Regions from separate parts of the Peribacillus sp. FSL M8-0224 genome, predicted to be linked through region 2. Evidence: riboswitches for the same ligand, from Rfam matches in the RefSeq annotation. Region 2 holds a riboswitch; the other holds the start of a gene.
The links. A riboswitch is a leader RNA that binds a small molecule or an ion and turns the genes downstream of it on or off. The one in region 2 is predicted to bind S-adenosylmethionine.

Region 1 (15,410 bases), 770 kb from region 2:
TTAAAACTGTATGCACAAGACGGATGAACATGTCCGGATTTTATTGTTCATATCAAGAAAAGGCAGTCCAGATTTACCTTCTTTCGAATATAATGAGAGGAAAAATGAAACTATTTTTCATTTGATTCGTAATTATTTATATGAGAAAGGAGGAGAAGACACTATGCCTACTAAAGATGAAAGAGTGTTTGCTGCCCTTATTTATGTGATCAGCTTTTTTACAGCATTTATCGGTCCTTTGGTGATTTGGTTATTGAAGAAGGACTCGTCACAATTTGTGGATTATCACGGAAGGGAATACTTGAATTTTTTCATTTCCTATACCGTTTATTCAATAGTCGCAGGGATACTCACTATAGTATTGGTTGGATTCTTGCTATTGCCGGTAATCGGGATAGCTTTAGTCGTATTCACCATCATTGCTGCTGTTAGGGCTTATGAAGGAACGGATTATCGATTCCCGTTGATCTTCAGGATATTATAGAATGATGTAAAAGGATTCCATTCATTTGGAGTCCTTTGAGACTGCAGGCAAATTCGAGGAAAAGCGAGTTTGCCTGCAGTTTTATATTTAAAAAAACGTTCCAGTGGATTTCAGAAATCCGCTCCCTTTCCGCCGACTGCCTGCCAAGCCTCCTGCCTAGCGGCTGCGGTGTCCCGGCTAGCCAGTAAATCGGCAGGAGTGTCGCAAATTTCTTCAATCCAATAAGGAATATAGTAACATTAAGAAAAATCTAGTCTTGTTTTAAAATTGGGTAGGACCCCATTCTGTCTACAATAGGATTCCATTCAATTCGGAGTCCTTTTTTATTTGGTCCGTGTGGGGAATTCCCTTACATTAAAGAGGGAATAGATCACACTAAAGCGAATAAAGTATTATGATAACTGCTTCTATGCACGTTTAGGAAGCGGATGCCGGGCGGGTTGTGGTACTGCTAATCAATGGCCGCCTAAAGGCGGTAATCTTTCTTGTAAGGAGTGAGGAGTAAAGCGGGATATGAATATACGTGAATATTATCAGAAAACGAGCAATTCAAATTTTCATGCATCTTGGGTATCTCTTCTATTGGCCGTTGTTTTTTTCATTTGCCATATTTTTGCGATGATTCCGGGCAATATATTATTGATAACTTCTCCTTTTATTTTCTTTAGCATTGCTCAATTTGTCAGTCATCGTATATATGAAAATAGAATGAAGGAATTGCCTGAAGAACATATCGGGACGAATGCCGGGTTATTAAAAAATGAACATGTTTTATTGACTTTTATGCCAGCACCGACTTTGCGACTGCTTCTCTTTGCGCCCGATGGGTCACTAATGGGCGAGGTACGTGATTTGAATATGAAGTGGTTCATGTGGATGATTCCCAATTTCTTGTCGATGCTAATGGCCAAGCGATATGAACTGGTGGACCATGAGGGACGTTTGCTGGCTAAGTACCATATCAAAAGGGGGCTTTTCAATAAAATGACGATCCTGGATGATCAGGGCGGCATTATTGGATCGTATCAAGAAAATCGGTCATTCGTGAAGGTAAATGGAATGATCTATAAGGAAGATGGTACGGAATGGATGCCAATTGAAACTCCGGGAAGTGTAAATTCTTTCGAGATTGCCACAAAAGACGGGGAAAAGATCGCTTCATACCAAGAAGGCTGGATGCCTTTGGAGTGGGGGAAACGATTCAAGACTAATACACCCATACTTTCTTTTTCATCAAATGTTGCTGAAAGTCCTAAAATCATTGTCTTTGGGTTCTGTGCAGCCACGCTGAATCATCGTTCAAATTGACTACGGTTCCCCTTTAGCAAATCTTTTAAATACCTGATATAATAATAGGAGATACATAGATTAAATACACAATAAAAAGGTGGTAAATATGAGTTTACTTAATGAGATTCTGGATTATAATGAACAGTTTGTAGAAAAAGGTGAATATGTTAAGTATAGGACGGATAAGTTTCCTGAGAAACGTATGGTCATCATAAGCTGTATGGACACTCGGCTCGTTGAACTATTGCCAAAATCCTTGAATGTCAAAAATGGTGATGTCAAAATCCTGAAGACTGCCGGGGCAATCGTCTCCCACCCATTCGGAAGTGTCATGCGGAGTATCCTTGTTGCTATTTATGAGCTAAAGGCAGATGAAGTATTGGTCATACCTCACCATGACTGCGGGATGGCATCAGTCGATGCCGATGCTGTAATGGACAAGATGATCGAACGTGATATACCGAAGAGCACCATCGATACACTGGGAGCTGCAGGAATCGATATCCGCAGTTGGCTTCGCGGATTTGATGATGTTTATGAAAGTTGTAAGAACAGCGTCGAAGTGATTAAAGGACATCCATTGATTCCTAAAAATATTCCTGTGCATGGTCTAATCATTTCGCCTGATACAGGGAAGCTGGAATTGGTAGTAGATGGGTATTCTCAAGAACAAAAATAATATATTCATCGAGGCTGTCGGGAGCATTTCCGACAGTTTTTTTCAAATTTTTATCATTGCTATTTATTTTTATCCTTTTTTTTGTTAAAATCGCCAAGTGTAGTTTGTCACTAATACAAACGGGTGGGCGAGGGATAAATTTGATAAGGACACAACATGAAGAAATTAAACTTGGAAACGTTTTTTCATTTTTCCGACTATGGAACGAATGGAAAACGTGAAATCCTTGCTGGAGTGGTCGGCTATTTTACGATAGTCTATATTCTCATCGTGAATTCCCTGATTTTATCGGAAGCGGGCATACCGATTAATGGTGCAGTGATTGCCACGATTCTTTTATCTGCTTTAAGCTGTGTCATGATAGGATTTTGGGCGAATGTCCCAATCCTTCTCGTTCCAGGAATGGGCGTCAATGCCCTATTTGCTTATACCATGGTTCAAGGAATGGGTCTATCATGGCAATCGGCTCTTGGTGCTGTGTTTATCTCAGGGGTAATTTTTGTAATCATCGCTTTTACAAAATACTCCAAAATCATCAGTGATTCGATTCCAAGTTCGATAAAAGAAGCCATATCTGTTGGTCTTGGCCTATTCTTGATGCTGATCGGACTTGAAAAGGGCGGGATAATCACAAGAGGTTCATCATCAATCGTCGCACTGGGAGATTTAAGCGATCCAGCGGTGTTTGCAACGGTGTTGACCTTTTTACTGGCAATCACGCTGTTCATCAAGAATATCCCCGGTAATTTCATGATAACCATCCTGGCAGGCAGCCTCATTGCCTATTGGTTCGGGACGGTTCAACTATCGGAAATCCATTTTTCAGGCATTAACACAGCTTCCTACGGCGATCTCTTCTTTTCATTATCGTTCTTGGAAGCGAACCGGATTGAATTCTGGATAAGTGTATTTGCGATGACGATGGTTCTTGTTTTTGAAAATATTGGTCTTGTACACGGGCATGTAGACAGTATCAACCGCCAGGATGCATATAAAAAGTCGCTGCAGGCGACAAGTGTGTCCGTTCTATTATCAGGCTTATTCGGTTCGAGTCCTACCGTCGCAACAGTAGAAACGGCAGCAGGAATCGCATCGGGAGGCAGGACTGGTCTTACTTCAGTGGTGACGGGCGTGCTATTCATCCTATCACTGTTATTTATACCGGTGATTAAAGTAATCCCTGATAGCGCCATTGCCCCCATCTTGATTATCATTGGCATTTTGATGCTCGGAAACATAAAAAAGCTGAATTTCAGTGATTTAACCGAGAGCATACCTGCAATCATGATCATCACGATCATTCCTTTCACATACAGTATTGCCGATGGAATGGCATTCGGTTTCATCCTGTACCCATTCTTGAAGCTTGTAACCGGAAAAGCGAGAGAAGTGTCAGCCCCGATGTATGTGAGTGCCGGAATGTTTATTGTCTATTTCATCATTGGTATGATCGGTTAAAATTCAAAAGAGCGGTTGGAATGAGTTAATTCTTATTCCAACCGCTCTTCTTATTGGTTTTTTCGTCGAAAAAAATGGATTTAATGTGATTTACGCGATGACACATCCATCTTGAAAATGCTATGATATAGAATATTAAAAAAATGATAAATGACAAGCAGCTTATTAGAGGATGTGACAGGATGATTATTGAAGGTTTAAAAAGCCATGGTTCAGGAAATGATTTCTTGATAATTGATGAATTGACTACGACCCTGATGTTTACGGAAGAAGAGCGGAAAAATTTCGCAAAGGCCCTATGCAATCGGGAGAGGCTCGGAGCGGATGGTATTTTGTTCGTAATGAAAAGTGAACATGCTGATTGCCGGATGCGTGTCTTTAATGCGGATGGATCGGAAGCCTCGATGTGCGGCAACGGACTTCGCTGTGTGGCACGTTACGCGAACGACGTTCTGGGGCTAGATAAAATGATCGTGGAAACCATGAAGGCAAATTTACTAGTCGAAAAAACGGAAGATATTTATGAGGGCATTCCGACTTTCAAGGTGGAAATTTCACCAGTAAGTTTTAATGTGAAGGATCTACCTCTTATATTGGCTAAAGAACAGCTGCAAAACGAAACATTGCCGGAACTTCATGATACCCTGCTATTTTCGGCATTGGCGGTTCCTAATCCACATTTGATCACACTCGTCGATAGTGATGTTTTACAAAGTGATTTGCAGGAAGAACTTTCAACAAAGGTCAATCAACCGAATGAACTTTTCCCTGATGGTGTCAATGTCAGCTTTGTGAAAGAGTTGGAACCAGGGAGCATTTATGTGCGGACATTCGAACGTGGAGTAGGCTTCACGAATGCATGCGGAACGGCGATGTCGGCTTCTAGCCTAGTAACATGCTCTGTTGGGTTAAACGCGTTGGAAAGTGAAATATCTGTCTACAATAACGGCGGAAAAGTTAAATGCGTGGTCCACCATGATGTAGAAAGCCAAACGTATTCAATTGATTTAATCGGGAATGCAACCTATGAATTCAAAGTATCGATTGAAATGGACTTAGATCAGCCTGAAAAATTTGAAATACTTGAAAAAGAGGATTTTGAATTGGAAACAAGCTTATATGCCAAGCTGCAGGATGAAGTGCAAAGTTATTTGAGAACAAAATTATTATGAAATTTTTAAACTGCAGGCGAACTCGAAAAAAACGAGTTTTCCTGCAGTTTTCTTATTTTAAAAAAGTTGCAGTTGATTTCAGAGATCCGTTCACTTTCCGCCGACTGTCTGCCAAGCCTCCTCGGCTCAAGAGCCTGTGGGGTCTCGACTAGCCAGTTATTCGGCAGGAGTGTCGCAAATTTCTTCAATTCATTAAAGATTATAGTAAAAAACATGTAGGTAACCTAGTCTTAAACATTATACGGATGAGACTAGCCTAGAGTTTTTCTTAAAGAAACGCCCCAGTTGATTGGCCGTAAGGTACGGGACTCCTGCGGGAAAAGCGTTGCCAAGGGAGACCCCGCAGGCCAGCGCCGAGGGCGGACCGCCCGTGGAAAGCGATTTTCTAGAGCAACTTTCCATCTTACCAATTAGTTATTGGTCTTTTTTTGTTTTAGGAACGATAATACTTCCAAAAAGGCTGGTCCATTATCCACCAGTCGGTAATCCATAAACGCACACCCGTCCCTTTTTATTCTGTTTGGTATGGTTTCAATCGTAAAGTCCTTTAACTGGAGACTTTCGTTCACTTCCTCCCAAAACAAAGGTGTAGCCACACCAGCGAAAGAATTTCCCCGTGGGGAATAAGGAAGAATGATGGTTTTTCCTTCACTATGCTGCACAAAGTCCAAGTAAAGTCGATTATGCCGATTTATTTTCATTCTTTCCGTTGTAAAATCATTCGGGTGGGAACTTGTTAAATAATCACCAAGAAAGTCAGTGAATATGCGTGTCTCCTGATAAGTAAATGTGTCTTCAGGCAGAGGGATGTGAATTTGCAGTCCTTTGTTACCTGAGGTTTTTACAAAAGCTTTTATCCTTAATGATTCCATCACCTTTTTTATTTCCTGTGCAGCCTTTACCGCAAAGGAGAAATATTCGATGGAAGGAGGATCCAAGTCCAGGACGATTTCGTCGGGTCTTGTTTTACCGGCTTTCTGAAATGGGGCATGAAATTCCAATGCAAGTTGATTACCAAACCAAAGGAGAGTTTCAATGTCGTTACACAGCATATACTCGATATCCTCATCCATGAACGTTTTAATAAAGTCCGGCGCATAATCAGGTTTGTTTTTTTGGAAAAATCTTTCTTTATCCAAAGTTCCATGAGGATAGCGGATCGTGGTAAGAAGCTTATCCTTCAAGAAGGGTAAGAAGAAAGCTGAAACCTCCCGTAAATAATGAAGGTATTCTACTTTTACCACCTGTTTACCTTCTGTTTTCCAAAGCGGTTTATCCTTGGAAGTTATTTGTACAGTATCTGGAAATGTATATTGCCCTAGCACGAATTTCTCCCAGGTACATTCGTCGGGAGAAGTTTGTAAAAGCCACTGCGAAAACTGAGGTTCACGCAATTCATTTTCCTCATATACGTGTAAGAATTGAACTTCAATGCAAATGGACGGATGGATATAAAAAAATTGTGTGTCTTCGTCTGATGCATTTTGCTTGATCAATTGATGCAATATACTTTTATCTCTAGCACTCAGTCCATTTTTGACACTTCCGATTTTCGTTACGGCACCTTCTTTGAATACTGCAAGGGAAACGTAGCCATTTTCTTTGTGCAATGCTGTGATGAAACAAGAAACGGTCTTCCAATTTTTCACCTTAATCCAAGATGTTGTACGTCTTCCTTCTTGCCAAGCACCCCGAGTTTCCTTGGCGACAATCCCTTCACCATCTAACAAGGTGACCTTATTCAAGGCAATATCCAAAACGTCAAAACTCTCTATTAATTGTATCAAAGCCTTATCGGTGGGATCAGGAGGCATAGGTAGACCGAGTTTTCCCCCTATATTCAACATCAATTCCCTTCGTTCCACCATTGGATTAGCTGCTACCTCTTTTCCGCTGATGCGAAGCAGGTCAAACGCTATAAACCGACATGGGGAAAAACGGGCATTTTCTGAAATTAAGGATTGTTTCCCAAGGCGTCCTCGCCACTGTATTTGAAAAAAGTCCGCTTTCGCTTGATTGGTAAGCCAGACCAATTCTCCATCTAACTGAAGCGGGAGATAATCTTCCAGGTCCAGGTCTTTGATGTAAGCAATGATTTCTGGGAATTGAGGTGATAATTCCTTTTCATTTCGACTCGAAATGCTTATGGTATCGGATTCTATCGTTAATATAGCCCTAAAGCCGTCATATTTGACTTCATAACGCCAATCCTTGGAGTTGGGGGCTTCAGGGTAATAGGTAGGCAGCATCGGTTTCATATTTGTATTTACCTCCGCAAATAATTGATAACATTATTTTGCCAAAAAAACGAAGTGTTACAGTTGGCAATTGTTTTTTCGGTTTTTTTTGAACAAAGGGGAATAATAAAATTGTTCTTCTCATCAAAAATAAGTTATGAGGTGACGAATATGCATACGATGTGGAAGGGAAGCATATCATTCGGCTTGGTGAACATTCCGATCAAACTTCATGCTGCAACGGAGGATAAGGATATATCTTTAAGGACGTTGCATAAGGAATGTCATACACCGATTAAATACGAGAAGGTTTGTCCAGTATGCGAGAAAGAAGTGGGGAAGGATGATATAGTCCGCGCTTTTGAGTATACAAAGGGAAAGTTTGTTGTATTGGAAGACAATGAACTAGAACAACTGAAAAAACAAAACGAAGAAAAAGCCGTGGAAATCGTGGATTTTGTTAAAATTGAAGAAATAGATCCCATTTATTTTAACCGGAGTTATTACATGTCCCCAAATGACGGGGGGATAAAAGCTTATTCCCTTTTGAGGCAGGCCCTCAAGGAATCGAATAAGGTGGGGTTGGCAAAAATCATCATTCGATCCAAAGAACAAATGGCGGTAATCCGAGTCGTTGATAATACCTTGGTTATGGAAACGATTCATTATCCGGATGAAGTCCGCTCCACAGCGGATGTTCCGAATATCCCTGCCAATGATACCATAGTAAAAAAAGAAATCGATACTGCCGTATTATTGATAGATCAATTAACGACTACTTTCGATCCGACAAAATACACCGATGACTATCGAACCGCGTTACTAGAATTGATTGAATCAAAGAAAACGGGACAGACGACGATTACAGCGAAAACAAAAGAACCAGTTTCCAACAATGTAACTGATTTAATGGAGGCATTACAGGCATCCATAGACCGTACAAAACATGATGAAACGGAAAAGAAAAAGACGACCCGAAAGAAAGCGGCACCGAAAAAAAAGAAACAAGCGTAAACAGGAAGCTGAGCGGAAGACGGATGATGTCGCTCGGCTTTCTGCTTGTTTTTGCAAGGAATCAGGCTTCTAATAAGGAAATGAAAGGGACTTGATAAGGAGGGAAGGAAAGTACAAATAGGTGAGTCGATCAAGATGCAAGAAACTGAATGGAATTACAGGGAATTAGTGGATATTAATGAAAGCAAAAAAAATTCGCTCCCTAAAGAGCGACAATGAGGAATTCAATCGTGAAAATCAACATATAGGCGAACGGTTGTAGTTTTCGACTATATATTGTGTTCATATTCTACCATATTTAATTCTGAAATAGCAACTAAATTACTGAAACTAACCTATGAATTTTTCTGGAAATCAATGATATTTCGCCCATTAACTGCTCATATGGCTTTTTCATTTCATATACATATAAAAAGGTACTGAATAAAATGGATTTTTAGTATAATTTATACATATAGGATGATATAAATTTAATATGAATGGAAGATGCAAAATGGAAAATGGAAAAATCAAATCACTACATGCGGGGAAGCCGAAACATGAAATTTTTTCGAATATCGATATCTTTTCAGCCATGGATAAACAAGCACAGGATAATTTGACAGTGACTAAAGCTGGCATAATCGGCGATGGTGTCGGTAATGTAAAGTTCCATGGAGGTCCTGATCGGGCTTTGTGCTTTTACCCATTTGAGCATTATTCATTATGGAATGAAAAATTCTCTAAAAAGCTGGATATCCCTGCATTCGGTGAAAATTTAACTATAGCGGGGATGAGGGAAGAAACAACGTATATCGGCGATATTTATCAAATAGGCGATGTGATTGTTCAAATTAACCAAGGGAGGATACCTTGTTCGACCATTTCCTTCTTCAATCAAGAACCTAAGTTTTTGGAACGCGTGCTGAAAACGAGTTTCACTGGTTATTTTGCAAGAGTACTTCAAGAAGGAACGATAAATAAACAAAACGAGATTGTGCTAATAGATCGTCTACAAGAAAAAATTTCTGTCCATTACGCAGCAGAGGTCATCCTTCATAAACGGGATGGGCTGGAAGGTGCTAAGGCTTTACTTACACTAGACTCGTTAGCGGAAGACTGGAAACAAAGGATCTTGAAGAGGGTTCAAGCAGCAAAAAATTGAATGATTTTTGCAAAAGTGAAAAAAATGTCGATCAGGTATTGAAATTGACAGATTATTAATGTAAATTAAATATAATCAAATTTTGAAATCTTATGAAAATTATATAAATGGATCTTATCGAGAGAGGTGGAGGGACTGGCCCGAAGAAACCTCAGCAACCAGCTTAGGCAAAGGTGCTAAATCCAGCAAGCAGAGCTTGATAGATGAGGAGAATGTTTCAAAAACCTTCTTCTTTGAGAAGGTTTTTTTTCCTTTTCTCTCATACTCATAGACTACTACAAAAACAGGATTGTTTTTGAGAGAGGGTGTAATGATGAATTTTCGTAAAGAATTAAAAGAAAGAATGCTGATTGGAGAAGGGGCAATGGGGACCTTGCTTTACTCTAATGGCATTGATCAATGTTATGAGGAATTAAACTGTACGAACCCAGATCAAATAGAGTCCATCCATCGAGCCTATCTGGAAGCTGGTGCAGATATCCTTCAATCGAATACATACGGAGCCAATTTCAATAAATTGAAGCGGTATGGACTTGAAGATGAAGTAAGCAGAATCAATCGCCAGGGAGTCATTCTTGCTAAAAAAGCGGCAAAAGGAAAAGCATACGTCTTCGGTACCATAGGGGCCCAGCGGAGTATCAGGAAATCGGATTTAAGCATGGAAGAGATAAAACGGGGTTTTCGTGAACAGCTATACAGTCTGTTGATGGAAAATCCTGATGGGATTCTCCTGGAAACATTTTATGACCTGGAAGAACTGGAAACCGTCCTGCAAATCGTTAAAAATGAAACGGGACTGCCGATTATCGCAAATGTCTCGATGCATGAACTGGGTAATCTTCAAAGTGGAATCCATTTAAATGAAGCCTTTCAAAAACTCGAGCAATTGGGTGCCGATGTGGTTGGTGTAAATTGCCGCCTCGGACCACATCATATGATTCGGGCCTTGGAAGAAGTGAGTTTGCCAAAGCAAGCATCGATTGCCATTTACCCTAACGCCAGCCTGCCGGATTATGTCGATGGGAGGCTCGTTTATAAAGCTGTGCCGGAATATTTCGGTTCTAGTGCCCTGGAACTTCGTGAGCAAGGCGCCGCGATCATAGGAGGGTGCTGTGGAACGACTCCACTGCATATTCAAGCTGTAAAGCATGCAATTGGAAGTTTGGCTCCCGTGAAAGAGAAATTTACGAAATCCCGTGAAATAGAAGTAATTGAAGTGAACGATAGGGAATTGGAACTTCCCCTTTACGAAAAAGCCAAAACGGAACGGACGATTCTTGTTGAGCTTGATCCACCGAAAAAGCTAGGGATAGAGAGCTTCATGACTGGTGCTGAGGTTTTGAAAAAAGCAGGAGTCGATTCCATTACATTAGCGGACAATTCACTTGCCTCACCAAGGATATCGAATGATGCACTGGCTAATTTACTGAAGAACCAATTGAATATAAATCCGATGGTGCATATAACATGCCGTGATCGAAATTTGATTGGCCTGCAGTCACATTTAATGGGTCTGCAGACGGTAGGGCTAAACGAAATATTGATCATCACCGGAGACCCTTCAAAAATTGGGGACTTCCCGGGTGCCACCTCGGTTTATGATTTATCTTCCTTTGACCTGATAAGCATGGTCAAACAATTTAATGAAGGTCTTTCCTATTCCGGTCAAAGTTTGGGGCAACGGGCAAATTTTAAAATTGCGGCAGCTTTTAATCCCAATGTGAAATATCTGGATAAAGCCGTACTAAGAATGGAAAAGAAGATTGCCTGCGGTGCTCAATCCTTTTTGACACAGCCAATTTATTCCGTGGAGCAAATCGAAGAAGTATATGAAGCGACAAAACATCTAGAAACCCCGATTTTCATCGGTATCATGCCCTTAACAAGCACCCGGAACGCCGAATTCATCCATAATGAGATCCCAGGCATCAAATTGCCTGATAATGTTAGAAGGGCCATGGCTCTAGCGGGGGATGACCCTGTAAAGTCAAGGATTGAAGGGGTGAATATTGCGCGGGAACTGGTGGACGCGGCTAGGGAAAAATTCAAGGGCATATATTTAATCACTCCATTCCTTCGCTATGAAATGACGGCGGAACTTACGAAATATATTAGAAAAGTCGATAGTAAACAGACATCAGAGGTGGCAGTACATGAATAAAAAAGCGATTCAAGATCAGTTAAATTCTAAAATTCTCCTACTTGATGGGGCGATGGGAACGATGCTTCAAGCGGAGAATTTGACAGCAGACGATTTTGGCGGGGAACAATTCGAGGGCTGCAATGAATATTTATCACTGACGCAACCGGATATCATCCAATCCATTCATGAAAAATATTTAGCGGCGGGCGCAGATATCATAGAAACAAATACCTTTGGAGCGACCAGCATCGTCCTTGAGGAATACCAAATAAGTACGATTGCCTACAAGCTAAATAAAATTTCCGCTGAGCTTGCCGTTAAAGCTTGTGAAAAGTATTCCAATGATGAATGGCCAAGATATGTAGCTGGCTCGATGGGCCCCACTACAAAAACGCTTTCCGTAACGGGAGGAACGACTTTTGATGTTTTGACAGATTCTTATGAAGAGCAGGCACTGGGTCTCTTGGATGGCGGGGTAGACTTGCTGTTGGTGGAAACCTGTCAGGATATGCTTAATGTCAAGGCTGCCTTTTCTGGAATCAAAGCAGCATTCGCTAAAACGGGAAAAGATGTGCCTGTCATCATATCAGGAACAATCGAACCGATGGGCACGACACTTGCCGGACAGTCCATAGAAGCTTTTTATTTATCGGTTGAACATATGAAGCCCGTAGCTGTCGGCCTTAATTGTGCAACAGGGCCGGAATTCATGATAGACCATATCAGGACACTTGCAGATATATCAAATAGCGCCATCAGCTGTTATCCGAATGCCGGGCTCCCTGATGAAGAAGGCCACTATCATGAATCACCTGCTTCCCTGGCAGAGAAAATGAAGCAATTTGCCGAGAAGGGATGGGTCAATATCATTGGCGGATGTTGTGGTACCACGCCAGAACATATTAAAGAACTTTCCAGGGTACTCGAAGGAATGAAGCCACGTACACTTACGGAAACTGCCCATGGTCATGCCGTATCAGGGATAGAGCCGCTCATTTATGATGATTCAATGCGCCCTTTATTCGTAGGGGAGAGAACGAATGTTATCGGTTCCCGAAAATTCAAGGAGCTGATACGCGGAAAGCATTACGAACCAGCTGCCGAAATTGCACGTAACCAGGTAAAAAAAGGCGCCCATGTCATTGATATCTGTCTTGCTGATCCTGATGGGGATGAGCTTGGCGACATGAAGGAATTTGTAGAAGAGGTCGTCAAAAAAGTGAAAGTCCCATTGGTCATCGACACTACGGATGAAGTCGTACTCGAACAAGCATTAAAACATTCACAAGGAAAATCGATCATTAATTCCATAAACCTTGAAGATGGTGAAGAGCGCTTTGAAAAAATAGTGCCCTTAGTCCATCAATATGGTGCTGCCGTTGTCGTAGGAACCATTGATGAAATTGGGATGGCCGTTGATGCTGAACGGAAATTGGAAGTGGCTACACGGTCTGTGGATTTGCTCGTCAATAAGTACGGTCTAAACAAAAATGACATCATTTTTGATCCGCTGGTATTTCCTGTAGGCACAGGGGATGAACAATATATCGGATCTGCATTGGAGACGGTGAATGGAATAAAGGCGATTAAAGAAAAGTTTCCGGAATGCCTAACGATACTTGGGATTTCCAACGTTTCTTTCGGTCTACCGGCGAGGGGAAGGGAAATATTAAATGCCGTTTTCCTTTACCATTGTACAAAAGCGGGTCTCGATTATGCTATCGTGAATACAGAAAAACTTGAACGTTTCGCCTTGATACCGGAAGAGGAAGTAAAATTGGCTGAGGCACTCCTGTTTGAGACTTCAACTGAAACTTTAGCGATTTTTACCGAATTTTATCGTGGGAAAAAAGCGGAGAAGAAGGATGATGGTGTGATCCTGCCATTGGACGAACGTCTTGGTAACTATATTATCGAAGGAACGAAAGAAGGATTGATTGATGATTTAAATGAAGCGATAGAGCGCGGTGATACCCCGTTGGAAATCATCAATGGACCATTGATGGATGGGATGAGTGAAGTGGGGCGGCTGTTCAATGACAACCAACTTATTGTCGCAGAGGTGCTTCAGAGTGCTGAAGCGATGAAGGCGGCTGTAGCTCACCTTGAACCACTTATGGAAAACTCTGAAGATAGTGCTAAGAAAGGGAAAATCCTGTTGGCGACCGTCAAGGGAGATGTGCATGATATCGGGAAAAACCTAGTGGATATCATTCTATCCAATAACGGCTATGAAGTCATTGATTTGGGAATAAAGGTCGCACCGCAACAAATCATTGAAGAGGTTCGAAAACATGAGCCAACCATCATTGGCCTATCTGGGTTACTTGTCAAATCTGCACAGCAAATGGTTTTAACCGCGCAGGATTTAAGGCAAGCGGGAATAGATACCCCAATTTTAGTTGGAGGGGCAGCATTATCCCGTAAATTCACCGATTTTAAAATTTCACCTGAATATGAAGGGCCGGTTTTATATTCCAAAGATGCGATGGATGGTTTGGCAGTAACGAATATTTTGCATGACGCCGACAAAAAAGTGGTGTACTTGGAAGAGTTGGTCGAGAAACGAGAAAGATCGAAAGCGAATGCCGCCATTGCTGCCACGTTGGAGAAACCTGTTCGTAAGCAGTCCACAGCGGCTCCTTTAAGCGATGCTCCTGTTCAAACACCGCGTGACATCAAACGTCACGTCCTGAAAAACTATCCATTGGATGTCGTCCAGCCATATATAAATAGGCAAATGCTGATTGGACATCATTTGGGGTTAAAAGGCAAAGTTTCCGAATTGCTTAAGCAAGGGAATGAAAAAGCAGTGCAGCTCAATGATCTCGTTGACGAATTGATAGAATTCCTAAAGACGGAACCGGATTATGGCCTGAATGCAGTTTATCAATTTTTCCCTGCTCAAAGCGAAGGAGATAAGCTATTTATATACAACCCGGACAATCATCATGAGGTTTTGGAAACTTTCGACTTCCCCCGGCAAGATACGAATCCGCATCTTTGTTTAGCGGACTTCGCAAAACCGATCTCCTCCGGACAAATGGATTATGTTGGTTTCTTCCTAGTCACTGCCGGAAAAGGAATCAGAAAATGGGCGGAAAAACTGAAGCTTGAAGGTGATTTCTTGAAAAATCACGCCCTTCAATCACTTGCTCTCGAGACAGCTGAAGGGTTCGCGGAAAGAATTCATCAATTAATGCGGGATGATTTAGGTATAAGCGATCCGATTGATATGTCCATGAAAGAGCGATTTGCAGCTAAGTACACCGGGCAAAGGTTTTCATTTGGTTATCCTGCTTGTCCTAATCTGGAGGACCAGGAGAAGCTATTCCGCCTGTTGCAACCTCAAGATATTGGCGTGGAATTGACTGAAGGATGCATGATGGAACCAGAGGCTTCCGTTTCAGCCATTGTTTTTGCACATCCTGAAGCTCGTTACTTTAATGTCGATCGATAACTTCATTTAATAAAGGCAGCGGTATTTTTTACCGCTGCCTTATTGCGCATGAAACCCCTTAACTGGTACACCTTAATGGTCAAAAGGAAGGGGATGCAGCAGCTATGAAGAAGATGCTAAAATTAATTCTTGTCATGGCGAGTTCTTTCATTATTATTTTGTCTGATGTGGATGTGCAAAACATTCAAGTACATGCAGTGGTTCCTGAAGAGATCACACCGTTACTAAAAAGTAAGGCGAATCAGAAAATCGCTTATTTGACCTTTGATGACGGACCATCCTTGAATACCATGAAGATATTGGGGATTTTGGACCGCTATCATGTTAAG
Region 2 (15,410 bases):
ATTCCCAAACTAACCTAGATAGCTTCAGATACCACCAAAGAGTGCGCTTGGCACCAATTTCAGAATTAGCCACCTCTTCCAATGCATCACGAACTTTTGGACTCATTGGCTTTAAATGTGATGAAGGAGTCAGAAGGAATAAAGGCAGGGTTGGTGCTGCCGTGGGTCCTGATCATATTAGGCAGTCGTTGGCAAAATTACCCTGTCATTTACCTTCCCAAACCGAGCTGGTGGATGCTGGCGATGTAATATGTGAAAGTACAGATATGGAAGCCGCCCAATCTCAACTGGGATCAGCTGTTGCCCGGATTTTGGAGAGTAAAGCGATTCCTATCATACTTGGGGGAGGTCACGAAACCCTGTATGGCCATTATCTTGGGATTAGGAAATCCATTGGACCAAAAGCTAGACTAGGGATTATTAATATTGACGCTCACTTTGATATGAGACCTTATGAAAATGAAACTTCATCTGGAACGATGTTTAAGCAGATTTTGGACGAAGATCAAAGTTGTGGCTATTTATGTGTCGGAATTCAGAAGCAGGGGAATACGAAGGCACTGTTTGAAACTGCAGAGAGGAGTAAGGTCGACTACATATTGGAAGAAGATTTGTCATTATACGAAATGGATGAAACGAAGCGGAGGATAAATGAATTCGCTAAGGAAAATGACTATATCATGCTTACATTATGTACGGATGTTATTGATTCAGCCTACGCACCTGGGGTAAGTGCACCATCGCCGTTTGGACTGGATCCGAAATTGGTCCGTGCCATTATTAGGCATATCGTATCGAATGAAAAGATCCTCTCATTTGATATCTCTGAAGTAAACCCTGCATTGGACGAAAATAATAAGACCGTTACATTGGCAGGGCATTTAATAAATGAGGTTTTGCTGCATTTTAAATAATGGACATGCGATGGCCGCAACTTCAATTCGGTCTTCCCGGAAAGAGCGCTTTTTTTCGTATCGACTGTTGGGGCTTTCCTTAATGTTATCTTCAGTATTGAAGCGAAAAACCTTTAAAGCGCCCAGACTGTCCATGAATCATTCATGGACAGTTTTTTACGCCTCCTTCACAAGGAATCATGGTCACAGGCATTGCTTCGTTCGACTAACCATTTAAAATATAAAGGCATGTGGATTTTCCATGACTCTGCTAAGTTCAATACTGATACTTGTGGGTTTTTGGTTTATAATAACAACCATCTAGCCTTTTGAGGAGGGATTCCATGAATGAATATAAAGTAACGGTCAGGAATGGCAGTACCTTAATTTTGTCGGAAATCATTAAAGCTGAAGATGAAAGAGAAGTCCTTGGCACTCTTTTGATTTCCAGCGAATTATTTAATCAACCATTTACTGATATCAGGATTTTAGAACGCTGATTTGTGGCTGCCCGTTCCATTTGATACACTGTAATAAATCTTAATACGGTGGCGATATTATGTGTGGACGTTTCACTCTTTTCACTGACATAGAAGAAATAAAAGAACGGTTTGATATTCGAGGGTCATTTGATGAGGAATACCAATTCAGCTACAATATTGCTCCCTCCCAATCCGTGCTCTCCGTCATTAATGACGGGGTAAGGAACCGGCTTGGATATCTTCGGTGGGGACTCATTCCTTTCTGGGCAAAAGACGAAAAAGCGGGCTACAAAATGATCAATGCCAGAGCGGAAACCATTGCTGAGAAAGCAAGCTTCAGGAATGCGTATAAGAAGAAGAGATGCTTGATAATCGCTGACTCTTTTTATGAATGGAAGAAGACACCAGAAAGAAAAATACCGATGCGAATAAAACTGAAGAATCATGCTCCATTTGGAATGGCCGGTCTCTGGGAATCCTGGAAATCTCCTGAAGGCATCAGCATCTATTCGTGCTCCGTTATAACAACCGTGCCAAATGAGCTAATGACCAGCATTCATGACCGCATGCCTGTCATCCTAAAGCCAGAAGATGAAAAAGATTGGTTGAATCCTTCCATTAATGATCCTGCATATCTGCAACAGTATTTAAAGTCATTCGATTCGGAACAGATGGAAGCATTTGAAGTATCGACAGATGTAAACTCGACTAAAAATAATACACCTAACCTAATCCAACAAATTTGCTGAGAGTTCATTAGACCTCTCAGAATGTAGACAACTTGATGAAAATCGAGTTTGTCTACATTTTTTTTATGGTTTGTACAATTTGACGTTGCCTCCAGGCACTCGCTTTTTCCGCAGAAGTCTCGTACACCCGCTCCAATCAACTTAGATTCTCTTTATGAACAGTAAGGAGTGCATGTGAAACACTTTAAAAATTAACCCTTGCGAAAATAGACAAAATGCTGTACTGTTATATTTGCTTTTCAAAACGACTTTCGATGTCACGAACTCAGGCAAGTTTCTAGCGTGGCACTTTTCTGGCAGTCATCGTAATTTTAGATAAATTATATAATGTAATCTTCTTATCAAGAGAGACGGAGGGACTGGCCCGAAGATGTCTCGGCAGCGGACTTAAATGGAGTGCTGTGCCAAATCCAGCAGGCTGATTTTCGCCTGAAAGATAAGGAGGGTGTTTTTTATAAATTAAAAGACCTCTTCTTGTTGTTAAATAGAAGGGGTCTTTTTTATGCCAGTTTTTTGCTACAGCTCCATGACTGGATAATCAGGTAGGTTCAAATTGGAGTTATTTGCGAAAACTGTTAATAGAATAGAGCTGTGACACATGTCGCGGGAAAAATAAAAAGAGGTGTACATCATGAGTGCAAACAATAAAGGGAATCCATGGGCATTGATCCCATTTGTCGTATTTTTAATTTTATTTATTGGATCCGGAATCATCACTAAAGATTTTTATTCATTTCCGGTGATTGTAGCGATATCCATTGCATCGGCAGCTGCATTGGCGATGAATCGGAAAGAGACATTCAATGAAAAGGTTGATATCTTCTGTAAAGGTGCCGGTGACGCCAATATTATGTTAATGGTAATCATTTTCCTTTTAGCCGGAGCTTTTTCCGAAGTTGCCAATGGTATGGGGGCAGTTGAATCAACAGTGAATCTTGCCTTAGCTGTTTTTCCCCAAAATCTATTAATGGTAGGAATTTTCATCATCGCTTGTTTTATTTCACTATCCATGGGGACAAGCATGGGAACGATTGTTGCCCTGGCACCTATCGGGGTTGGAATTAGTGAGCAAACAGATATTTCGCTTGCCCTTTCAATGGCGGCCGTTATTGGTGGTGCGATGTTTGGGGATAACCTTTCATTCATTTCAGATACGACAATCGCTGCTGTTCGAACTCAGGGAACGAAAATGAAGGATAAGTTTAAAGTGAATTTTTTCATCGTTTTACCTGCAGCCATCATCACATGTGCCATCCTAGGCATTTTAACGATGGGTGAACAAGCTGACATTTCCCAACAGTCTTATGATTGGGTGAAGATTCTTCCGTATCTTTGCGTATTGGTCACTGCATTGGCAGGAGTCAATGTGTTCTTGGTCCTTTCCATCGGAATCGTATTTGCCGGAATCATCGGCTTGGCTGATGGTAGTTATCAACCGTTGGGTGTCATTCAAAAAATCGGAGAAGGAATGGCGGGAATGTATGAAATCTCCTTCCTTGCCATTTTAATTGCAGGTATGGTTGCTGTAATCAAACATAATGGCGGCATCGATTATCTACTCCACCTTGTGACACGAAATAGCAAATCAAAAAAAGGGGCGGAATTCAGCATTGCGGGGCTTGTTGGTTTAACGAACCTTTCAACGGCAAATAACACGATTTCGATTATCATTGCCGGGCCACTTGCCAAAAATATTTCTGAAAAGTATGGGATTGATCCGCGGAAATCGGCGAGCGTCCTTGACATTTTTGCATGTTGTATCCAAGGGTTGATCCCATATGGAGCACAACTGCTTGTTGCAGCAGGGGTAGCAAAAATTTCTCCGTTAAGCATCTTGCCGTATTCATATTACCCAATCCTGATTGGACTTTGTGGCGTCCTTGCCATCCTGATTGGTTTTCCACGGTTGCAGCCGGGAAATGATGGATCGAAGAACTAAAAGTTAAAACAAACCCCTAAAATTTCATTGAGTTTGTCTACAGTCTGAACACCCTGAATCATTGGATGCAGGGTGTTTTCTGTATGGTAAATACATAAACATAATAAAGTTTTCTCGCACTTATATAGTATCAATCATTTTTCAATTTTTCTGCTTAATTCCGGTCCAAATTAATGATGGTTGTGTGTGAGACAACTGTCATGAATAGAGGACAACACCAACTAAACCGGAAAGAATAATTACATAGGCTGGATGCCAGCGTAATTTCATTAGGGCAAATAACGATAAACCAAAAACGAGTAATAAGCTTATCGTATGCCATGAAAAGTTCACGGCTATCATATGATTGGAAAGTGCTAAACTGATCGCTGCAAAGATGATCAAACTAGTGACAATCGGTCTTAATCCATAAAACATGGATTGAACAACTGGATAATGATTCAATTTGCTGAAAAATGTGGCTATAACGGTTACGAATATAATGGCAGGAAGCAAGATTCCTAGAGCAGATGATATGGCTCCTGCTAACCCAGCAGTCGAATAGCCAACAAGAATGGCACTATTGGCGGTGACAGGCCCTGGGGACATTCCGGAAATGGCGATTATATCGGTGAATTCCTGCGTTGTCATCCATCCATGCTGTGAGACTTCCGATTCTATTACGGGAATCATGGCGTATCCGCCTCCGAAAGATACAAAGCCGATAATAAAGAAGGTGCTAAACAACTCCCACAATTCCATCATTCCATCACATGCTTTCTTAAAAATTAGTTAGACCCTATTTTGATTTACCTATATGCCAGCACCCATGAACGGTTCGAAATCATTTTCTTCTATTTTCCTATCCTTTTTGTCCATTTTGACATCGTAACCTAATTTTCTCTTAATGGAGATGGTCACAATACCCGCTAGAGCTCCCGCTAATATAACCATCACAGGGTGAAGAAAGAAGAGGACAGGAATTCCTACTATTAAAATACAGAAAGTTGATTTGTCTACAACTGCCGATTTTCCTATCTTGATAGCCGCATATGCAATGATGGCTACTATGGAAACTCTGATCGATATGAATGCAGATTCTACCTTCGGATTATCCTGAATGAAAAAATACACAATGCCCAGGAGCAGAACAATAAAAAAGGTAGGTAATGAAACACCGATCATGGCTGCCATTGCCCCCTTCATTCCGGCAATTCGATGGCCGATAAAGGTGGCGGAGTTAATGGCGACAGCTCCCGGTACGGACTGAGATAAAGCAAAAACATCCGTAACTTCTTCGCTTTTCATCCATTTTCTCTTTTCGACCACTTCATTTTCGATTAAAGGGATCATCGCAAACCCGCCTCCGAATGTGACAGGTGCTATTTTAAAAAAGGTCCAAAATAATTGGAATAGAGTTTTCCATTGTCCTTTCATTGACATCAGTCACTTCCTTTGCATGCTTTGTTTAATTCTTATCATTAACATATCAAAGAAAAAGGGCTGGGTAAATTGCAACAAAATCATCGGGTATAACAAAACGTTATACCCAGAAGATTCATCCGTTTTATAAAGAATGCCGCCAATAAATGAATAGCCTTAGAATGTATCTCACTATTTTCATTTCACCATTTACCTAATGATGCTATCATTTTAATAAACTATCTAAAAACATGGAGGTCGTTTTCTTGAAATTGGAAAATCTGAAAATGTTTTGTTTAGTGGTGGATGAAGGAAGTATAAGCCAGGCAGCGAGGTTAAGTTTCCTATCTCAGCCCGCTGTAACACGGCAGATCCATCAACTGGAAAATTATTATAACACTTTGTTATTCGACCGTGAGGAAGGAAGGCTGAGAGTTACAGAAGCAGGAAAGCTGTTATACCCTTTTGCTAAAGCCATAGTAAATGACTTCAACCATTCAAAAGAAGTGATTCAGCAATCGACGGGTAAATACAATGCAAATCTCATTGTAGGGGCTTCCTTGACTATCGGAGAGTATTTGTTGCCTAGCTTGCTTGGGAGATTCAAAAAACAACAGCCAGAAATAAAAGTGACATTGACGATAAAAAATACGCCCCGGGTTTTGGAGGATCTTTCAAACGATGTCATTGATTTGGCCTTGGTGGAAGGACTTGTGGAAAACACAGATTTTATTGTAGACAAGTTCGCCGAAGACGAATTGATATTGGTATGTCCATCCGACCACCCATGGAAAGAAAGAAAAGAAATTCAGCTAGAGGAATTGGGAAATGAAAGGATGATTTGGCGTGAATCCATTTCCGGAACACGGCTTATCGTAGAAAATATGCTAAGGGAGCATGGGATTTTAGAAAAAATTGAAAGCTACATGGAGATTGGCAGTACACAAGCGATAAAAAGTGCGGTTGAAGCTGGACTTGGAATCAGCATTTTGCCAAGGTTGACAGTGGCCAGAGAATTGGAGCAAGGCTTTTTGCGGGAAGTGGATATATACAGAATAAATATGGCAAGAAATTTATGGCTAGTCAGGAAAAACAAGCGTTTTAATAAAATAGGAGTGTCTAAATTTGTTGATTTTCTTCAATAAGGATGGGACGCTGCCTTTGTTCACACTTATAATTGGCAGCATTTTCAGTTTCGTGGTTAACGGCGTAGCCCCGGTAGCAAGCAAAAGTCATGGTAAATTGAATATACCGCATTGATTATAAAAGCTCTTGTCTATCGGGAGGGGAATTTTGAATTTGGTTGTTAAGCCTTCGGTTAGACAAACAAAGGGATTAATGGGCATAATAAAAGATATAATGATGGTTCGGAGATGATATAGCGTGGAGTTAAAGGAAATAAAGAAGCTCGCCGAAGCATTAAATGAAAGCGGTAAACAGCAACTTGTATAATTCTTGCAGTCTCGAACGAAACCGATGTCGGCTCCTATTCGTGCTATTGATGAAATCCAGGTACAAAAGCATAAAGCTAGTCTTGTCTGCCCACATTGCGACAGCCATTTTTTTGTGCGATTTGGTTAATGCGTTATCAAAACAGGAGAGGTGAAACAGTGTTACCGCTGTAAAGCCTGCCATCAAACCTTCAACGACCTCACAAACACACCTCTTCAATGCACCAGAAGACCACATAAATCTAAACGGGCAGTTTTGTTGAACAAGTTGTAAATTTAACATTTTAAAGTAAGAGCATTTCTTTGTAATGAGAAGTGCTTTTTATTTTTGTCAAAATTAAAAAGATATTTCAATAACAATAATAATATAAATAAAAACAATATAAATTTACTGTAATACAATAAATAATATGCTAAAATCATGTTGTCATTAAATAAGTGAGGTGTTTTAAATGAATGTTAAACGAGGTTCAACGACTTTCTTAAAGGTAATTATTTTTCTGGCTGGAATTGCAGTGCTTGCTTTGTGTATCTGGTTGCCTGAGATAGCCGTTAGAGATGCAAGGGTACATCCAGATACGGCTTACTTCCTAATCCCCTTTTTAGTATGTGCATACGGATTCTGTATTGCGTTTTCTGTTGCGTTGTATCAAGCATATAAACTATTAACCTACATCGAAAAGAACAATGCTTTCTCTGAATTATCCCTTAAATCTTTGAAGATTATAAAGAAATGTACTTTTACAGTCATTTTCCTCATTTTGTTAGGAATAGTAAGCTTAAGGGTGCTTGCTAAAGTTACAGGTAGTGATGATGCAGCGGGTCCTACATCATTATGTCTAATGGGTATTTTAGCAACAAGTATCATCGCAGCCATTGTGGACGCACTTCAAAAGCCATTAAAAAATGCCCCAGATATAATGTCAAAAAATAAATGATTAACGGATATGTAAGACTTTGGATTGTCAGCCAGGTTCTTTTTGGAGTACAAAAGCGACGCAGACACTCAATAAAACAGACACAACTAATCTATTTAACTACGGGGACGATAGCTCAATGAACGGCCTTTTCACCAAGGCGGTTTTCTAATGGTCAAATATCAACATTAGAATTTAACATAGCTTTTATATAAATAAAATTGAAGTTACCATTAAAAATAGGAAATATACTTAAAGTCAAATTAATTATAAAATAAATTCATATTATTCTAAAAATTTCTAAAAAATGAGAAAGTTTACTGCTGCAAAATTCGGAATAGATACATGATATCTACTTAGAAAGGGGTATGAAATGTCCAAAATATCTTTTATAAAAGGAATTGTAACCGTTCCCATTGTTTTTGCTTTACTGGCAGGTTCTTCTGTTACAAATGCTGCTTCAGATAAGCCAATGCCGGCAACAGATGCAACAATCTCAGCAAATAAGGCTTTTTATGAACTGTTGAATTTTTCAGACAAGGATGATTTCAAGAATGCACATAAAGGATTCATTGCGCCTTTGAATATGAATCCCATTAAAAATTCAAAAGGTGACGTGGTATGGGATAGTAATCGATATTCATTCATCAAAGAAGATCAGCCGGCAAGCTTTACTGTAAACCCAAGCTTGTGGAGGCAAGCTCAGTTACAAAATATAACAGGCTTATTTAAAGTGGTGGATGGCGTTTATCAAGTTCGGGGTCAGGATTTATCAGTGCTTACCATTGTGGAAGGAAAAACAGGATTAATAGTTTTGGATACACTTTCTACTATTGAAACAGCCAAAGCAGCCATGGAGCTTTATTTTGAACATCGGCCCAAATACCCAGTAAGTGCAATTGTTATTAGTCACAGTCATGCGGATCATTTTGGTGGTATAAAAGGCATTGCTCAATATGCTGAAAATCCAGCTAAAGTGCCGATTATTGTCCCAGCAGGTTTTAACGAAGAAGCGTTAAGTGAAAACATTCTTTTAGGCAATATAATGTCTCGCCGTGCAGGTTATATGTTTGGAAATCTCTTACCCGCAAATGAAAGGGGATTTGTTACTTCTGGTATTGGCCCTGGATTAAGTAACGGAACTTTTAGCTATTTACCTCCAACAATGGAAGTGAAGGATGATATTCAAACGGTGGAAATAGACGGAATAACATTTAAATTTTTATTGACGCCGGATTCGGAAGCTCCATCTGAAATGCATTATTATATCAATGATTACAAAACTTTAGTGGTAGCGGAAAACACCGGGCACACGTTACACAATATTTATACATTAAGGGGAGCTAAAACCAGAGATACTTTAAAATGGGTGAAAGCACTTGATGAAACAGTTGATCTGTTTGGAAACGAGGATATAGATGCTATGGTTACGGCCCATACATGGCCCATATGGGGAAGGGACAATGTTTTGGAGCAGTTGGAGAGTCAGCGTGATTTGTACAAATATATTCATGACCAAACCATACGATTAGCTAATTTAGGTCTCACACCCGACGAAATCGCGGAAAAGTTAAAGCTTCCTGAAAAGTTGGATAAAGTCTGGGCCAATCGGGGGTATTACGGAACATTGAAACATAACGTAAAGGCGGTTTACAACTTTTACTTAGGATATTTCAACGGTAATCCATCCGACTTGGATCCATTACCACAAGAGGAATCGGGCGCTAAATATGTACAATATATGGGTGGAGAAAAGAAGGTCATTAAACAGGCAAAACTTGATTATAAAAAAGGGGAATATCGCTGGGTGGCTCAAGTCTTAAAGCATGTAGTCATGGCTAACCCCAAAAATACAGAAGCAAAAAATTTACTGGCTAAAGCTTATGAGCAATTAGGATACACAGCAGAATCTTCTGTGTGGCGTAATTTCTATCTTACCGGCGCAGATGAGTTAAGGAACGGCGTGGCGGACTCGAAGGGAAGTGGCGGAATGATGAATCTCGATACGCTGCTCAATATGCCAATGGATGATTTCCTGAAATTCTTGTCCATTAAATTAAACGGAATAAAAGCGGAAAATAAAAATATGGCATTCCATTTAACATTTACAGATTCGAAAACCAATTACACGATCGATCTGAATAATTCTGTTTTAAACTTCAGAAAAGGGAAAATGGCGTCCACCCCTGATGCAACATTAACATTAGATAAAATGACCTTCTATCAGATTGCTCTGGGACGTGAAGATTTATCCAAAATGGAAGCAGCCGGTAAAGTTGCGATTTCCGGTGATAAAAATCAGTTTGAAGATTTCCTGACTTTGCTGGATCAATTCCAACCAAAGGTTAATATCGTAACTCCGTGATAATCAACCACTTCATATTCTGAAACCAGGATGGATCGGTTACCCACGAGTCTACTTAGCAGTCTCGTGGGTTTGAATGTATTAATTATTCCTGTAGGCATCCTGTTTCGTTTTTATTTTTTTATAAAACGCTCCTAATAGTTACAGAACAAAAGTCAATAACCGTAAAAAGAAAATTTCAAGTTTTGTAATTCGAAAGGAATTGTAAGCGCTTCCTATGCGATTGAGGTTTTGTGAAAATATGAAAAAATGGAGTGATGGGGAATGCAGTTATATGCAAGTAATAAACGAAAAATAATGATTAGCGGCCTTTTATTTGTTGGAATGATTTTAAGTTTTTTTGATCGCGTTGCCATAAATGTCGGGATTATTCCTATTGCAGAAGAGTTTCATCTCACTACATCCCAGACAGGTATTTTAATTAGTATATTTTTTGTTAGCTACTCACTCATGCAACCGCTTGGTGGATGGATGACCGATAAGTATGGCGCCAGGGTCATGGTTACTGTTTCTTTGTTTAGTTGGTCCTTGTTCACTGTAATGACTGGGTTTGCTTGGTCATTTATGTCTTTATTATTCATCCGTTTTCTGTTCGGGTTAGGTGAAGGGCCTTTCTATCCTGCCAGTATGTCCACTATAAGAGATAACTTCCCGGAAGAAGAACGGGGCCGGGCAAATTCGTTTTTCCTGTCTGCCCAAAATATTGGCGGGATATTAGGTACTGCACTTGCTGCTTCCATGGTGGTGGCATTCGGTTGGCGGGGCATGTTTACCATTGCCGGAATTCTAGGGATATTGGCTTCTTTCGGAACTTGGTTCATTCTCAAGCCTCAAGGAAATCAAGAGGTTAAAAAAGACAAACCGAAACAAAAAAAGGTTGCTCTGAAACTGTTATTTAAAATCGAAAATATTTGGAAACTCATAACATTCAAGTTTATATCAAATATTATCAACTATGGTTTGATCACTTGGATGCCTATATATTTGGTTAAAGAAAAAGGAGTGGATTTAATAGCCGCCGGAGGTTTATTGGCAATCCCTTATATTTTTGGTTTCTTGATGTTTAATGTAAGCGGGTGGCTTCTGGATAAACATATGGCTAACCGGGAGAAGTATCTTGCCGCTGCAGGCGCTTTATTATCGGCAATTTTTCTCTTTTTAATGTCTAACGCCACGTCTATAGGACTTATCATCACGTATCTCACCCTCAACTCCGTAGCACTGTCTTTCTTTGGAACCGTTCTATATACGATCATCATAAAATACTCACCAAAGGAACTAACGGGCTCTGCCTCCGGACTCGTAACTTTCGCCGGTCAAATTGCAGGTGCGGTATCTCCTTTAGCCCTCGGTTTGATTATCAGTCTGTTTAATGACTCCTATAATGCCGCTTTCCTGTTTTTGGTGATAATAGCGTTATTGGGAACGATTGTTGCCGTATCTATTAAAAATAATCAGGCACAACCCGCTAAAGAATACGAAAAAACATCTACCATTGTTTAAAACTGGATTCTGCTTTTGAGAATACAGCTTGAGGTGTTCTGATTCCACTTCTCTAAAATTGAAAGGGCTTTCTGTTCGAGGTATGATAGTAGTATTAGGCTAGAAGGAGAATAAACCATGAATATTGAACAATTGGAATATATCATCAAGGTAGCCGAGGTTAACTCGATTTCCACGGCATCAGAAAGCCTCCATATCTCTCAATCTGGAATCAGTATGGCCATTACGAGTTTGGAGAAGGAATTAGGTATAAAAATCTTCAAGCGGTCAAGGTTAGGAACCATACCTACAGAAGACGGAAAGGAAATCATCCAGAAAGCTCTTGAAGTATTAAGCAAATTGGAAGAAATAAGAGACAGTGCCCAAATACATTCAGATACGATGGAAAAAGAGTTGCGCCTTTCATCAACACAAGGTTTATTTCTAACGGTTTTGCCTAAATCCTTGGCCTTATTTAAGAAGAAGTATCCCGAGGTGAAAATTGTCATTGAAGAAAAAGGGGGACAAGAGATAACCGAAGAAGTACGGAATGGTAAGATAGACATCGGGCTATTGAATATCCCAAAGGTTAAACCCAAAGAAATTGAGTTGGAATTCCAACCTTTGATGGAAGCAAAAGTGATTGTGATGGTCAGTAAGAACTCCCCTTTAGTGAACCGTAAAAGCATAACCCCACAAGAGCTGATGGACCAAAATTTGGTCATTTACAATGGACCAAGAATGAAGTCGTTCATTAAAGTTTTTTTTGATCATTACGGTGAGATGAATATTTTGTTTTTCACAAATAATACAGAGATCATCAAAAAAACCGTCGCTGAGGGGTTAGCGATTGCCTTTTCTTATGATATTGGAGTTAACAGCGACCCCTATTTCCTAAGCGGGGAACTTGTGGCCATTCCTTTGGTGGAGCTGGAAAATAGTACAATGGAATTCGGTTACGTTCGCTCTAAGAAACAGTATTTTTCAAAAGCTGCCAGGGAGTTTATTAAATGTCTCGAATTTTACACCACTCTTAAATATTAGTTTCCTATGATGATAGGGAACTAATATTTTTTTTGTTTACATCAATTTTTTTTATATTTACATCATATATCCTTATTTTACTTAAATATTATTTACATTTAAAATTAATTTTATAACATTTAAAATATTTAAAAAGTAAGACGAAAATAAAAAGCGAAAGGGGAAACTTATGGTTACGACCCAGGAAGAGAAATTAGAGGTACTTCAAATAAAGTTGCAGGATTTCATCCAAAATGAACTGCTTCCATATGAACAGGAGCATGGCTTGAATGCTGAAGAGGATATTCCGATGGAAGCCATAAAATGGGCAAGGAAACGATCCAGGGAATTGGGCTTTTACGGAATTAACCTCCCTGAAAAATATGGTGGACAAGATGTAAGCTTAAAAGGATTATGCATGTTCAAGGAAGAATTGGCACGTTCCGGAGCGGTTTTATGGGGGCAGGTTATAGGGGAGATTGGCGGGCCGCTAAGAATTGGTCAGATGTTGGAAAGTTTTACACCGAAGCAAATAGAAAAATATGTGATGCCCGTTGTGACGGGAGAAGTGAGTTGCTGCTTTGCCCTTACAGAACCAAATGCCGGATCCGATGCCTTCGCTATCGAAACAACAGCCGTTAAAGACGGCAATGATTATATATTAAACGGAAAAAAACATTTTATCAGTGCTGCCCCCTATGCTGATTTCGCCATTGTCATAGCGAAAGAAATCCGGAAAGGAGAAAAAGAAAGGATCACTGCTTTCCTAGTTGATAAAAAAACACCCCAACAGCCGGGGTTTGAACTAGGAGACATCCAAGTTCCCCTATCAGGAGAGCGCATACATGCTGAATTGAATTTCAATCAATGTCGGGTACCTGCCGCCAATATAATCGGTGAACCAGGAAAAGGATTGCTGCTCGGATTAAAAAGAATAAACACAAATCGCGCATCCCATGCCGCCGGCTTCATCGGAATGGCTCAACACCTACTCGATTTATCTATTGAACATGCTAAAACGAGAGTCCAGCATGGCCGGCCCATCGGTGACTTCCAGGCAATTCAGCATATGCTCGCAGAAATGGCGACGGAAATCTATGCAGCAAAGTGCATGGTCTATGATGTGGTTGATAAAATTGATCAAGGAAAAGAGGATCGGGCCGGTACGTCCATGGCCAAGCTGTTTGCTTCAGAGGTAAATAGCCGTGTGGCTGACAAGGCCATCCAAATCTTTGGCTCCAAAGGCTTGGCAAAAGGGCATCCAGTAGAAAAAATGTACAGGAGTGCAAGGATGTATCGGATTCTGAGCGGAACCTCAGAGATTCAAAAAAATACAATTGCCAAAGCACTATTAAAAGGGTGAAAACCTTTTCGGGGGAGGAAAAAATACATGCTGCATAAGTTGACATTTCAGTCACTGATGAATAAAGGAATGAAACGATTCGGCGACCTGCCGGCTATTACCTTGTTGCCAAACGGAGAAACGATAACCTACGACGAGTTATGGAAGAAAACAGAACTTATCACTTCTTATTTACTGCGTTTAGGTGCAGGAAGGGGCGTCCGCATAGCGACCATCATTCCAAACAGTTTGGAAAGTGTGATGTTTGGTTTGGCCGTCCAGCAATGCGGGGCTACCTTGGTGCCATTAAGTGAAAAACTCGGAAAACGAGAAATACAATTCATTTTAAAGGAAGCAAAACCAGAAGTGGTCATAATTGCTACACAGACACACTTTGACACCTTCTTAGAGTATTTGGAAGAAATAAAGAAGGAGGATGTCCATGTTATTGGGCTCCCTGGCTTTAATAGTAATTATCCGGAGGAGTTTGAACTGTTTAAATGGCCTGGTGAAATAAATAATTTAGACTTGCCAATAGCTGAAGAAGATGACATTGCCCTTCTGTCCTATACAGGCGGGACGACGGGTACACCCAAAGGCGTCATGCATTCCCAGAAGGGACTCGGCGCCGCGATACTTTCTGCAGCTATCGAAGACCCGCTGGACGACCGTGACCGGGTATTGCTAAGTACGCCCATTGTGCATTCAGCCGGTTCACTACTTTGGAGATCCCTTGTTTCGGGCGTCCATGTTTATGTGATGGGCTCATTCGACGCTGCAGCATTCATACAGGCGATAAAGGAACACAAAATTACGACGACATTCATGGTACCGACCATGTTATACAGGCTTCTTGATCAGACCAAGAAGATGGAATATGATATGAGCTCCATGCGCAATATCTTCTACGGTGCGTCACCTATTTCACAGAAGCGCCTAAAAGAAGCTTTTGAAGTATTCGGGCCTATCATGCGCCAGCAATACGGCATGACAGAATGTAATATTGTCATTTCAAGACTATCGAAGAGCGCTCATGTATGGGCTTATCATAATAATCCGGAAGTTTTGAAAAGCTGTGGAAAACCGTGCATTCTTACCGAAGTTCGACTGATTGATGAGAATGGAAATGATGTAAAACCAACCGAGTTTGGAGAAATCATCGTAAAGTCACCAGCCATGATGGTTGGATATTATCAAAGACCGGATCTTACCCGTGAATACATCCGTGATGGCTGGTTCTACACGGGGGATATTGGTAAATGGGATGAAAGCGGTTACCTTTATATTGTAGACAGGAAGAAAGATATGATCATTACAGGCGGGATGAACGTATATTCTTCAGAAGTGGAGCGAGTGGTGAACCAGC

Region 1: another riboswitch for S-adenosylmethionine. It lies ahead of MKX49_RS12915 (bifunctional homocysteine S-methyltransferase/methylenetetrahydrofolate reductase); the one in region 2 lies ahead of MKX49_RS09315 (Na+/H+ antiporter NhaC family protein).

The regions. Positions count from the first base shown of each region.
Region 1 is NZ_JBBOOJ010000001.1:2,710,553-2,725,962, reverse strand. It holds gene MKX49_RS12955 (DUF4870 domain-containing protein) at 164-484, shown strand; gene MKX49_RS12950 (hypothetical protein) at 998-1,792, shown strand; gene MKX49_RS12945 (beta-class carbonic anhydrase) at 1,881-2,453, shown strand; gene MKX49_RS12940 (NCS2 family permease) at 2,610-3,911, shown strand; gene dapF (diaminopimelate epimerase) at 4,094-5,083, shown strand; gene ligD (DNA ligase D) at 5,494-7,341, opposite strand; gene ku (non-homologous end joining protein Ku) at 7,492-8,334, shown strand; gene MKX49_RS12920 (MOSC domain-containing protein) at 8,828-9,478, shown strand; SAM riboswitch class I at 9,590-9,688, shown strand; gene MKX49_RS12915 (bifunctional homocysteine S-methyltransferase/methylenetetrahydrofolate reductase) at 9,792-11,639, shown strand; gene metH (methionine synthase) at 11,632-15,081, shown strand; gene MKX49_RS12905 (polysaccharide deacetylase family protein) at 15,186-15,410, shown strand, end outside.
Region 2 is NZ_JBBOOJ010000001.1:1,935,964-1,951,373, forward strand. It holds gene hutG (formimidoylglutamase) at 1-914, shown strand, start outside; gene MKX49_RS09305 (hypothetical protein) at 1,238-1,393, shown strand; gene MKX49_RS09310 (SOS response-associated peptidase) at 1,453-2,124, shown strand; SAM riboswitch class I at 2,460-2,567, shown strand; gene MKX49_RS09315 (Na+/H+ antiporter NhaC family protein) at 2,756-4,063, shown strand; gene MKX49_RS09320 (chromate transporter) at 4,262-4,807, opposite strand; gene MKX49_RS09325 (chromate transporter) at 4,856-5,485, opposite strand; gene MKX49_RS09330 (LysR family transcriptional regulator) at 5,731-6,609, shown strand; partial or broken gene MKX49_RS09335 (transposase) at 6,848-7,153, shown strand; gene MKX49_RS09340 (DUF2975 domain-containing protein) at 7,368-7,853, shown strand; gene MKX49_RS09345 (alkyl/aryl-sulfatase) at 8,206-10,197, shown strand; gene MKX49_RS09350 (MFS transporter) at 10,462-11,700, shown strand; gene MKX49_RS09355 (LysR family transcriptional regulator) at 11,818-12,723, shown strand; gene MKX49_RS09360 (acyl-CoA dehydrogenase family protein) at 12,893-14,065, shown strand; gene MKX49_RS09365 (class I adenylate-forming enzyme family protein) at 14,093-15,410, shown strand, end outside.